DNA from 4 places in the Blautia sp. 210820-DFI.6.14 genome. Region 2 is predicted to be linked to each of the others. Evidence: predicted binding sites of a transcription regulator. Region 2 holds the regulator's gene; each other region holds the start of a gene.
The links. Region 2 encodes Rex, which represses fermentation and respiration genes when NADH is low (regulators of the CRP and FNR family bind a similar motif). Its sites were predicted from a motif close to ATTGTTAANTANTTAACAAT; they were not measured.

Region 1 (3,197 bases), on a different contig from region 2:
GACCTTAGCTGTTTCAACTTTGACAGCTTCAGCTTTTTGCGTTTCAACTTTAGCAGGTTCGACTTTCTTTGTTTCAACCTTGATAGGCTCTGTTTTCTTAGTCTCGACTTTAACAGGTTCAGTCTTTGTTGTTTCAACCTTAATTGGTTGAACTTTTTTTGTAGTTATTTTCGGGGTTTCTGCTTTGGCAGCTTCACGCTTTTTCTGAAGACGTTTTTTTGCCATGATGGATCTCCTCCTTTTGTATCTTTATCTGAAAATTATAATTTGACAAATTCCGGTTTACGGTTTTGGAATACAGTATAGTACTTAAAACCGCAGTCTGCAAGTATTGCAGCAGCCTTATCGAAATCATAGGCAATCTTTTCCGGTCCATGTGCATCAGCACCGACAGTGATGATCTCACCACCAAGTTCGCGATAGCGGCGAATGACTGCACGGCAGGGATTTGGCTCTCCGAGGCCGTAGTGGAAACCGCCGGTATTCAGCTCAATTCCCCGTCCCCTGGCAATGACGGTGCGCAGGATCTCATCAAGAATATCCTGGTAACGTTCATAAGTATAGTATTTATTCTGATTCGGGCCATAGCGTACAATATAATCAATATGTCCATATACATCCATCTCAGAAAATGCATGCAGATTTTCGAGAATGGATTCAAAATATTCCTGGTAACATGCAGATTCTTCGCGCCCTTTAAAATATTCTTTATAATAAGGGTCATATCCGTGTACAATATGAGAAGATCCAATTACGAAATCAAACGGCATGGTTTTCAAAAGCTTGTGAAAATAACTGTTCAAATGTGGTTGAAGACCAAGCTCAATACCGAAATGAATCTGTAGTTCCTTCTGATATTTTTCTCGGAGTCTAAAGAGAGTCTCTCTGTATCCATCAAGATCCAGCTCAAATATTTCATTATCCGGTGTAGGTGGGTAATCAGGATCCAGATGCTCTGTAAAACAGATGCCGGTGAGACCCCGGCAGATTGCTTCGCGGATCATATCTTCCATAGATGTGTCTGAGTCAGCAGAAAAAGAAGAATGCATATGGCAGTCCCATAAGATCTGATTTGACATTTTTGTATCCTCCTTTGTATGGATTGACATTATTATAGCATGCAAAAATCGCATATGCTATGGTTTCATTTCCTTTTAAATAGAAATTTCTGATGTTTTTTATAAAATCCCCTTGAATTTTTGTACGAGATTCGATACAATATGCAATAGGTTGACGTTTCTTTAACAAACGCCATAATCAACCATTTATTTCATAGGAGGAATTTATCATGGCAGTAAAAGTTGCAATTAATGGATTTGGCCGTATTGGTCGTCTGGCATTCCGTCAGATGTTTGGAGCAGAAGGATTTGAAATCGTTGCTATCAACGACCTTACATCCCCGAAAATGCTGGCTCACTTATTAAAATATGACTCAACTCAGGGAAGATATGCTCTGGCTGACAAAGTAGTAGCAGGAGAAGATTCCATCACAGTTGACGGAAAAGAAATCAAAATCTATGCAAAAGCTAACGCTGCAGAACTTCCTTGGGGAGAAATCGGTGTAGACGTAGTTCTCGAGTGCACAGGTTTCTATACATCCAAAGACAAAGCTCAGGCTCATATTGATGCAGGTGCTAAACATGTTGTTATTTCCGCTCCGGCTGGAAACGACCTTAAAACAATCGTTTACAATGTAAACCATGAAGGACTTACAAACGAAGATAAAATCATCTCCGCTGCATCCTGTACAACAAACTGCCTTGCACCAATGGCTAAGGCTCTTAACGATCTTGCACCGATCAAATCTGGTATCATGTGCACAATCCACGCTTACACAGGTGATCAGATGACACTTGACGGACCGCAGAGAAAAGGTGATCTGAGAAGATCTCGTGCAGCTGCAGTTAACATCGTTCCGAACAGCACAGGTGCTGCAAAAGCAATCGGTCTGGTTATCCCAGAACTGAACGGCAAACTGATCGGATCCGCTCAGCGTGTACCAACCCCAACAGGTTCTACAACAATCCTTACAGCAGTAGTTGAAGGAAACGTTACAAAAGAGCAGATCAACGCAGCTATGAAAGCAGCTTCTAACGAATCCTTCGGATACAACGAAGACGAAATCGTATCCAGCGATATCGTTGGTATGAGATTTGGTTCTCTGTTTGATGCTACTCAGACAATGGTTCTGCCACTTGAGAACGGCACAACAGAAGTACAGGTTGTTTCATGGTATGACAATGAAAACTCCTACACAAGCCAGATGGTTCGTACAATCAAACATTTTGGAAAACTTCTGAACGCTTAATTAAGTCCATAAGTTAAAGTGTGGAGTAAGTTGTTGCATTTTGCAATGACACAAATAGACTCAGTCAGGGTCCGGTCTGATTTGGACCGGGCCCATTTTTTATGAATTTGGAGGAATATTAGCATGGGATTAAACAAAAAATCCGTTGATGATATCAATGTAAAAGGCCAGAGAGTTCTGGTAAGATGTGACTTTAATGTACCTCTGCAGGACGGCAAAATCACAGATGAGAACCGTCTGGTAGCAGCTCTTCCTACAATCAAGAAGCTGATCGCAGATGGCGGAAAGATCATTCTTTGCTCACACCTTGGCAAACCGAAGGGAGAACCAAAACCGGAACTTTCTCTTGCACCTGTTGCAAAACGTCTCACAGAGCTTCTGGGACAGGAAGTTAAATTCGTTCCGAGCCCGGTTGTTGTTGATGATACCGTAAAAGCAGCAGTAGCTGACATGAAAGACGGAGAAGTTATTCTTCTTGAAAATACACGTTATCGTGCAGAAGAAACCAAAAACGGTGATGAGTTCAGTAAAGAACTTGCTTCCCTTTGCGATGTATTCGTAAATGATGCATTTGGTACTGCTCACAGAGCACACTGCTCCAACGTTGGTGTTACCAAATATGTAGATACCGCAGTTGTTGGATATCTGATGGAAAAAGAAATCGCATTCCTTGGAAATGCAGTAGAAAATCCGGAGAGACCATTTGTAGCTATCCTTGGTGGAGCGAAAGTTTCCAGCAAGATCTCTGTTATCAACAACCTTCTTGACAAAGTTGATACTCTGATCATCGGTGGTGGAATGTCCTATACATTCTCCAAAGCTCTTGGCGGACACATTGGTAATTCCCTCTGTGAGGATGATTATCTTCAGTATGCATTAGACATGCTTA
Region 2 (3,197 bases):
TTTAGCAGCTCCTGATGCTGCCTCCAGAAACCACTGTACTTTTTCGGCAGCCTGGTACGTAGTTCCAATTCCCGGGCCGATCACCACAATATCGCACCAGTCAAGATCTTTTGCAAAATCATCGCCACAGTCAAGCATTGCTTCCGGCAGCATTGTCTGCAGTGGAATCCGATTCTCTTCTGCCGTAACGATTTTCACCATTCCGCTGCCCACTGCAAAAGCTCCCGACGCACTGAGGTAAGCCGCCCCACACATGCCCGGACTTCCGGCAACGACCAGAATCTTTCCAAAAGTTCCTTTGTTTCCATCAACAATTTTATCCGGCAGAAAATAAATATCTGTTTTTTCTGTCTGCCATAAATATGGTTTCACCTTATCACTTGTGTAGATGCCAACATCCGCAACGATCACTTTACCGGCAAATTTCCTGCCCGGATACAGGCAAAGGCCTGCTTTCCGAAATGCAAATGTCACTGTCAGATCTGCATGAAAAGCAATTCCAAGTTCTGCTCCTGTATCGCCATTTACTCCGGACGGAATATCAACAGCCACTTTCCAGGCATTCAACTGATTCAGTGCCATGATCACATCTCTGTAACTGCCCTCGACCGGACGACTCAGCCCAACGCCGAAAATGGCATCTACTATAGTAGTATATTCCTCTGTTTCCAGGTTATTCACAACCGGCACCTGACAGGCAGCTGCAATATCCAGCTGACGCTGCATTTCCACAGTCCTGTGGTCCGGATTCCCCACCAGATACAGACTTGTACGATAACCATGCAGTTTCAGAATACGGGCAACAGCCACGCCATCTCCTCCGTTGTTCCCGCTTCCGCAGACACAGAGAATCCGTTCTTCCTGTTTTTTGTCTGCCAGCGTCCGTTCCAGTTCTTCTGCGACTTTCAGAGCTGCCCGTTCCATCAGGACACAGGACGGAATCCCGATTCCCTCAATCATATTTCCATCAAGAGCTTTCATTTCTTTACAGGTCACAATCTGTTTCATTCTTTTTCCTCACCTGCCATAATTAGCATAAAAGGCCATTACGCAGCCTCCTTGCCATAAGGAGCCGGGTAACAGCCTGTCTGTCCGTCCTGCCATCACTTTATAAGTGCTGCTTATTTCTCATCGTCTATATGTTCCTGACGATACTGACTGAGATTATAGGATAATGTCATAAGACTCTCTGAAAGATGAACATTCTCCACGATCACATCATCCGGAGTATCCAGATCGATATGTGCAAAATTCCAGATAGCTTTGATTCCGTTCTCGATCAGAATCTCCGCCATATCACGTGCCTTATTCTTCGGCAATGTCAGAATTGCGATCTCAATATTGTTTTCTTTCATAAAAAAAGGAAGATCACTGATCATCTGAATCTCAATCCCACGAACCGCAATTCCCTCAAGTACCGGATTTACATCAAAAATACCGGCCAGCTTGAATCCTCTCTTCTCAAACTCAACATAATTGGCAAGTGCCTGCCCCAGATTACCAGCTCCTACAATGATCATCGGATGCACGATATCCAGCCCCAGGATCTTACCGATCTCTGTATAAAGATATTTTACATTATAACCGTATCCCTGCTGTCCAAATCCCCCGAAATTATTCAGATCCTGACGTATCTGAGACGCTGTAACACGCATTTTTTTACTAAGATCATTGGAAGAGATTCTCTCTACATTGTCTTCCAGAAGTTCACCAAGGTATCTATAGTAACGTGGCAGTCTCTTAATCACAGCTTTTGAAATCTGTTTTGCTTCCACCGTTGTCCCTCCTTACACTTTCTCGTTAATTATAACGAATTGACATTTTGTTGTCAATCAATGTTGTCAAATATGTACAATTTTCATTGATTTTCCTTTACAAAGGCCATTTTTGCTTTTATAATCATACCGTATATTTACTTCGGAGGAATAACTATGATTTTATCATGTCAGGGTATCTCCAAATCCTTCGGTGAAAAAGTGATTCTGGAAGATGCCTCTTTTCATATAGAAGAACGCGAAAAAGCTGCTCTGATCGGTAATAACGGTGCCGGCAAGACCACACTTCTTCGCATTATAATGGAAGAGATCCATGCAGATGCCGGACAGGTAGTTCTTGCCAAGGACAAACGCATCGGTTACCTCGCCCAGTATCAGGATGTACAGGGACACCTTTCTGTATATGAAGAACTCTTAAGCACCAAACAGTATATCATCGATATGGAAGAACGCCTTCGTGCCATGGAAGTCCAGATGAAAAATGCTTCCGGCGAAGAACTTGACCGCCTGATGAACTCCTACACCCGCCTGACTCATGAATTTGAACTGGAGAATGGCTATGCCTACAAAAGCGAACTTATGGGTGTTCTGAATGGTCTCGGATTTACAGAAGAGGATTTTACCAAACAGGTGGCGACTCTTTCCGGCGGTCAGAAAACACGTGTTGCCCTCGGTAAACTGCTGATTTCCAAACCAGATATCCTTCTGCTCGATGAGCCTACCAACCACCTGGATATGGAAAGCATTGCCTGGCTGGAAACTTATCTTCTCAATTATCCTGGTGCTGTTTTCATTGTATCTCATGACCGCTATTTTCTGGACAAAGTTGTCACAAAAGTCATCGAGATCGATGCCGGACAGGTTCGTATGTACGCCGGTAATTACTCCGCTTATGCAGAGAAAAAAGCACAGCTTCGTGATGCCCAGTACAAGGCATATCTCAACCAGCAGCGCGAGATCAAGCATCAGGAAGCCGTTATCGTCAAGCTGAAATCTTTCAACAGAGAAAAATCCATCAAACGTGCAGAGAGCCGTGAAAAGATGCTGAATAAGATTCAGCGGGTCGACAAACCGATCGAAGTCCAGAGCCAGATGCGTCTTTCTCTTGAGCCACGCGTGGTCAGTGGAAACGATGTCCTTACCGTAGAAGATCTCGCCAAAAGTTTCCCGCAGCAGAAACTTTTTTCCAATATTTCTTTCCAGATCAAACGAGGCGAGCGCGTAGCACTGATCGGAAACAACGGAACCGGCAAAACTACAATGCTCAAGATTCTCAACGGACTTCTGGATGCAGACGCCGGAAGCTTCTCTCTGGGTGCCAAAGTGCAGATTGGTTACTATGATCAGGAGCATCATGTACTTCATGCAGAAAAAACAATTTTTGAGGAAATTTCAGACACATATCCGACACTCACCGAGACA
Region 3 (3,197 bases), on a different contig from region 2:
AAGATCTCCGATACCACCCTGAGAAGATGGAGTATTGATCAGGATTCGGCAGGTCTTCATTGCTGCTGCATGTTTTGCCATTTTTTCTTTCTCATTCACATTGATATACAGAGAAGAGGTATGTCCATATCCACCGTCAGCTACAAGCTGTTCTGCTTTTGCGATCGCTTCGTCGAATGTTTTTGCCTTGTACATGGCAAGTACCGGAGAAAGTTTCTCGTGTGCAAACTCTTCACTGATATCTACAGATTCTACTTCACCGATCAGGATCTTGGTTTCTGCCGGAACTGTAACGCCTGCCATCTCTGCAATCGTAGCAGCTTTCTGTCCAACGATCTTGGCATTCAGTGCACCATTGATCAGGATTGTTTTTCTTACTTTTTCAATCTCATCTTTCTTCAGGAAGTAGCATCCTCTATACTGAAATTCTTCTTTAACTGCTTTATATACACCTTCGAGAACTGTTACGGACTGTTCGGATGCACAGATCATACCATTATCAAATGTTTTGGAGTGAATGATAGAGTTTACTGCCAGACGAACATCTGCAGTGTCATCAATGATAACCGGTGTGTTTCCGGCGCCAACTCCAAGTGCCGGTTTTCCGGAAGAATATGCCGCTTTAACCATTCCAGGACCACCTGTTGCAAGAATGATGTCAGCTTCTTTCATTACAAGATTTGTAAGTTCAAGGCTCGGTACATCGATCCATCCGATAATGCCTTCCGGAGCACCTGCTTTTACAGCAGCTTCCAGAACAACTCTTGCAGCTTCAATCGTACTTCCTTTTGCACGAGGATGTGGGCTGATGATGATCGCATTTCTGGTTTTTAACGCGATCAGCGTTTTAAAGATTGCTGTGGAAGTCGGGTTTGTAGTTGGAATAACTGCCGCGATCAGACCGATCGGCTCCGCAATCTTCTTGATTCCATAAACCGGATCTTCTTCAAGAACGCCACAGGTTTTGGTGTTTTTATACGCATTGTAGATATATTCTGCTGCATAATGATTTTTGATGACCTTATCTTCAACGATACCCATTCCAGTTTCTTCAACAGCAGCTTTTGCAAGCGGGATACGTGCTTTATCAGCTGCAGTTGCAGCAGCTTTGAAGATTTTATCTACCTGCTCCTGTGTATAAGTGGCGAAAAGTTTCTGTGCTTCTTTCATCGCAGCGATCTTTGCTTCCAGTGCTTCCGGAGTATCAATGATTGCCGGGATGTGGGTTTCTTTCTTTGCCATTTGTGAATCCTCCTGTTTTTCTGTTATGATATGAGCCTTATTCTTTAGTCCGATAAACAATTCCGTCAATTTATTAACGTTAATTATTTATCAATGATTGATATGCGCTTATTATACGGGTTCGTTAATCATTTGTCAATCTGTATTTTGTTAAAATTTCAAACAAATTATTTCTTACATTTTCGCCATTAATCAGCATTTTATACAATCCGTATTTTCATCATTCCTCTTAATTCCCAGGCAAAAAATTTGATATACACCTGTTTTCAAAGTCTGTTTCCTCGATTTCATACTCATAAGATTGTGATTTTCATAACAAAATTTTCTATTTTTTCCTGTCATATTTCTCCACCCCTTTTCATAGATTAAATGATGGGAAACAGAAATCCAAATCAAAATTCCCACACACGGGTTGCATTCCAGCTAACGCTGGCAACGCGACTGTTTAACTTTGATTTAACGCAAATCACGTACAGATTTATTACTGGAGGAGTATTCTAATGGGAACGGGAAATGCATTACGGGCAACAGAAACATTTACACTGATACAATTAGAGGAAGAAAGACAGAAATTGAAAAAGAAAGAACTTCTTAAGAGCATGCTGACCGACAGCGAATTTAGCATTAAAGGACAATGTGCCATCAATCTTATGATGACCAAACTCGACATCATCAACACATTTCTGCTGATGAAATATAAACGAAATTTTATTCAGATGAAAACATGGAGACTCAAAAGCTATGACAGTGTCTGCAAAAAAATGCAGAAAAAAGGACTGGACCTGAATTTTGATCTGGCACTGGAAAAGATCAATGACCTGATTGGCGTTCGTGCTGTATGTGCTTATGTAGATGATATTTACAAAGTGGCTGACCTGATCGAAAAACAACAGGATATCCATATCCTGAAAATCAAAGATTATGTACAGCAGCCAAAGAAATCCGGCTATCAAAGCCTTCATCTGATTCTGGAAATTGCAATTCCATTCCAGAAAGAAAACCAGTGGATCAAACTAGAATTGCAGCTTCGAACTGCTGCCATGGATTACTGGGCCAACCTCGACCATCAATTGCGTTACAAACGCGGACAAAAGCAGGCAGCAGTGATCAATGAAGAATTACAGCAGTGTGCTTCTGTGATCACACAGCTCGATCAGAAAATGCTGGATATCCGTAAAAAAATTGACAAGATCTGACCAGCGCACCACCGGTGCTTCCTCGATATGCACTGCAAAAGACGCAGGGGCATGACCAAAAAAGTCAGCTCCTGCGTCTTTTTTATCTGTTTTTACTCTTATAAATTTCTATTATACATTTTACAAATTCGTGTACTGTACATTCCGGCTTCCTACAGCCCATACTCTGCTGCCAGCTTCTTAAATTCAGGCAGAGAATTCTGAATCGTCTCGTAAGATACACAATATGCCAGTCTTACATATCCAGGGCAGGCAAAGGAGCTTCCCGGAACCATCAGGATATTATATTTCTTACCGGCCTCGCAGAACTGCTTCTCATCTGCAACCGGAGATTTCACAAACAGATAAAATGCGCCCTGTGGTTTGATACATTCAAATCCACATTCTTTAAGGCCATTGTAAAGTGCCAGACGGTTTCTGTCATAAGCAGCCACATCCACTTCTGCATCTACGCATTTCTGGATGACTTTCTGCATAAGGGATGGTGCATTAACACTTCCAAGTACACGGTTTGCAATTGCTGCTGCTGTGATGACTGTTGCGCTGTCTTCCAGTTCATCCGGGATGACCAGATATCCAATACGCTCTCCCGGCAGAGACAGAGATTTGCTGTAGGAATATCCTACAACCGTATTCTTATAATATTTCGTCAGGTATGGAACTTCTACGCCATCATAAGCCAGTTCTCTATACGGTTCATCCGAAATCAGATAGATCACAGAACCAAACTCCTGCTGTTTTTTCTCGAGGATCGCAGCA
Region 4 (3,197 bases), on a different contig from region 2:
AGAATGTAATAGATGCGGCGCATACAATTGCTGTAAAGACGGAGGAAGCTTTTTTAAACATCTGATTCATATGCTCACCTCACTTAGACTGTGCCATGTTTTTTGGATGGACGGTCTTCTCTCTTTGTGAAAAGCATTTCAAAAGCTCCGATTACATATTTACGTGTATCAGCTGGAGCAATCACAGTATCAACATATCCTCTTGCTGCTGCGGATTCTACATTGGACTGGAGTTCTCTGTATACAGCTGCTTTTTCATTAAGAACTGCAGCTTCTTCACCAGGATACATGATCTTGGCTGCAAGAGAGGCATCCATCATACCGATTTCTGCATTATCCCATGCGTATACAAGATCCGCACCTACGGATTTGCTGTTCATTGCAATGTAAGCAGTTCCATATGCTTTACCGATTACAACGTTTACCTTCGGAACAGTTGCATCTGCAAATGCATGGATCATTTCTCCAACTGCTTTGGCAATCATTTTTTCACTGCAGAGAGTTGCTTTGAATCCGGTTACATTGGTAAGTGTCAGAACCGGGATATCGAATGCGTCACAGAATTTAACGAATCCAGCTGCTTTTCTTGCACCTCTTGCAGAAATAGTACCATCGAATTCTTCGGCTTTATTTCCCTCAGCATCATATACTTCTGTTCTGTTGGCTACAGCACCGACAGTAGCTCCGTTCAGACGCAGGAAACCAGTTACAATATCTTTGCCGTAATCTTTCTTTGTTTCGAAGAAAATGCCGTTGTCAGCGATTCTGGAAAGTGCGATGGATGTATCACCTGCACATGCTGTGATATCGTCACAGGTGCGGTTCAGATCATCTGTACATTCTACGAAGGAATCATTATCTTCAAAATTAGAAGGAAGAAGTCCGATCAACTGACGGATCTGTCCAAGAATTTCTTCTTCGGAGCCTGTTCCGTCTACAAGACCTGTTTCCTCGCTCTGGAATGCAGCAGCTGATGTATCGCATTTTTCTGTGTAATTGCCATCCAGTGCATTCGGGCTGTTTACGAACATTTTGCCTTTTTGGGATTCAATAAATGTGAAATCTGTCAGAGCCGGAATAATTGCCATTCCACCACCGCATGTACCGAATACAGCTGTAATCTGTGGAATCATTCCGGAAGCCAGTGTCTGTTTCAGATAGATGGATCCAAATGCTTCAAGAGCATCAGTAGCCTCCTGAAGACGCATACCTGCACAGTCAACAAGACCGATCACAGGAGCTCCAGTCTTCATTGCAAGGTCATACAGAGCGGTAATCTTTCTGGCATGCATTTCACCAACAGTTCCGTTTAATACGGAAGCATCCTGGCTGTATACATATACAAGATTTCCGTCGATCACACCATATCCGGTGATAACACCGTCTGAAGGCGCTTTTGTTTCAGTTAAATTGAAATCTGTGGATCTGGCTGTTACGCTTTTTCCGATTTCAACAAAACTGTTTGCGTCAAGCAAAGAAGTGATTCTTGTGCCTGCTAAGCTTTGTGTTGCATTACTCATTCTTTCTTGCCCTCCATTTTATAAAATTTTAAAAATATAACCAAAATTTTAGCCGATTATAATTGTAACCTGTTTTCAATATTTTTTCAATAGATTTCCTGTTTTTTTGTTAAAAGTTTAACTCCCATGTCGTTTTTTTTACAGTAGGGTTCTGATATGTCGATATGTTATTGGAATATTACAGAGTAATTTCCTAAAACGCAAAAACTTCTCCCGTAACAGGAGAAGTCAGGTCTGTTAATGAAAAAAATTCTTAAATACAAGTTCTGCGCAATGGGTGAATGTATTTTTCTGAATGTTTTCTGTTGCCAATATTGGACAGGAAAAAAATTTGTTATCATTAAGAAAATAAATGATCTGTCCAATCTGTTCGCCTCTTCTGACAGGAGCACTTAGATGTTCTTTTAAACGGATCTGATATTGCAACCGGTCATCTGAGCTAATCAGAATCTGTCTGTTTTTTTCGTTATCCGAAACAGAAATCTGACCTCCTGTATATACAGAACTTCCTGAACCGAAATCATTCAGAATACCATTTTCAACGGGAATATAAGAAAGCTCCGGCTCTTGCCAGAAACTCCGGTATTCATAGTTGCTGTTTCCATAATTAAGAAGTTCCAAAGTATCATGCCATTTGTAATTTTTATGGTTAGGCCAGCCGGCACCAAGAAGGGCAATGATAAAAGTTTTGTTATCTTTCTGACAGGCACAAACATAACAATATCCGGCATCACCGGTATATCCGGTTTTCCCGGCAAGTACACCGTCCGTCATATGAAGTAGTGCATTGGTGTTATGGAGCGAAAAGTGTCGTTTTTTACTTAAATCAGAAAAAGAATACTCTTCTGTCTGTGTAATCTTCAGAAAGACATCATTGTGGATTGCATAACGCATGATCAGAGCCAGATCTTCTGCAGTTGTGTGATGTGTTCCACCAGAATTTTCTGCATCCAGTCCATTCGGAGTGACAAAGTGTGTGTTTTTACATCCGATTTCTTTTGCCTTTGCATTCATCATAGCTGAAAAATTATCTACAGATCCACCGATACATTCAGCAATCGCAACGGCAGAATCATTATGACTCTGCAACATCAGGGAATAAAGAAGGTCTTCCAGATAATATTGTTCTCCGATCGAAAGACCAAGGCGTACTTCCGGTTGACTGACAGCATTTGCAGAAACCTTGACATAGTCATCGCCCTTTCCGTTTTCAAGAGCAAGAATGCAGGTCATTACTTTGGTAGTGCTCGCGTTCGGACGAGGTGTATTACCTGATTTCTGATAGAGAACTCGTCCGGAATCACCATCCATCAATACTGCTGACAATGCATAAAGATTACCGGGAGACTTTTCTGATGCAAATACAGACCAACCGGGTGTCAGTAAAATTATGATCAACGAAAAGATAAAAATATTTTGTCTGCTATTCATAGTCCCTCCTTAATTCATATAGAACTATTTTATGCAGACAGAAAAGCAATCATTCCGATCATCCATTGTATGTCAGAAACCATCTTTCTGACAGAGGAAATTCTTTTTTTGACAATTGGAATAATTCCGTCAGTTCCTGAGGTGCCTGTGCCAGAGCATGATTGTATAATCCGTGAAGTGTGTGTACAGGCACTGCACTTCCTGGAACCGGGTCTTTTTCCATAAAATATTCCATCATTTCAGAAG

Region 1: the regulator Rex is predicted to act here: its motif matches at 1,230-1,249, upstream of gap (type I glyceraldehyde-3-phosphate dehydrogenase).
Region 3: the regulator Rex is predicted to act here: its motif matches at 1,318-1,337, upstream of adhE (bifunctional acetaldehyde-CoA/alcohol dehydrogenase).
Region 4: the regulator Rex is predicted to act here: its motif matches at 1,537-1,556, upstream of LI112_RS03525 (acyl-CoA carboxylase subunit beta).

Annotation. Positions count from the first base shown of each region.
Region 1 is NZ_JAJCKS010000005.1:133,895-137,091, forward strand. Features, by position in the region: gene LI112_RS06450 (alpha-amylase family glycosyl hydrolase) at 1-225, opposite strand, end outside; gene LI112_RS06455 (histidinol-phosphatase HisJ family protein) at 261-1,079, opposite strand; gene gap (type I glyceraldehyde-3-phosphate dehydrogenase) at 1,289-2,308, shown strand; gene pgk (phosphoglycerate kinase) at 2,432-3,197, shown strand, end outside.
Region 2 is NZ_JAJCKS010000030.1:3,193-6,389, reverse strand. Features, by position in the region: gene LI112_RS15435 (NAD(P)H-hydrate dehydratase) at 1-1,008, opposite strand, end outside; gene LI112_RS15430 (redox-sensing transcriptional repressor Rex) at 1,122-1,775, opposite strand; gene abc-f (ribosomal protection-like ABC-F family protein) at 1,932-3,197, shown strand, end outside.
Region 3 is NZ_JAJCKS010000001.1:430,356-433,552, forward strand. Features, by position in the region: gene adhE (bifunctional acetaldehyde-CoA/alcohol dehydrogenase) at 1-1,242, opposite strand, end outside; gene LI112_RS01895 (GTP pyrophosphokinase family protein) at 1,743-2,438, shown strand; gene LI112_RS01900 (pyridoxal phosphate-dependent aminotransferase) at 2,591-3,197, opposite strand, start outside.
Region 4 is NZ_JAJCKS010000002.1:205,564-208,760, reverse strand. Features, by position in the region: gene LI112_RS03530 (OadG family transporter subunit) at 1-70, opposite strand, end outside; gene LI112_RS03525 (acyl-CoA carboxylase subunit beta) at 84-1,520, opposite strand; gene LI112_RS03520 (D-alanyl-D-alanine carboxypeptidase family protein) at 1,758-2,951, opposite strand; gene LI112_RS03515 (zinc dependent phospholipase C family protein) at 3,010-3,197, opposite strand, start outside.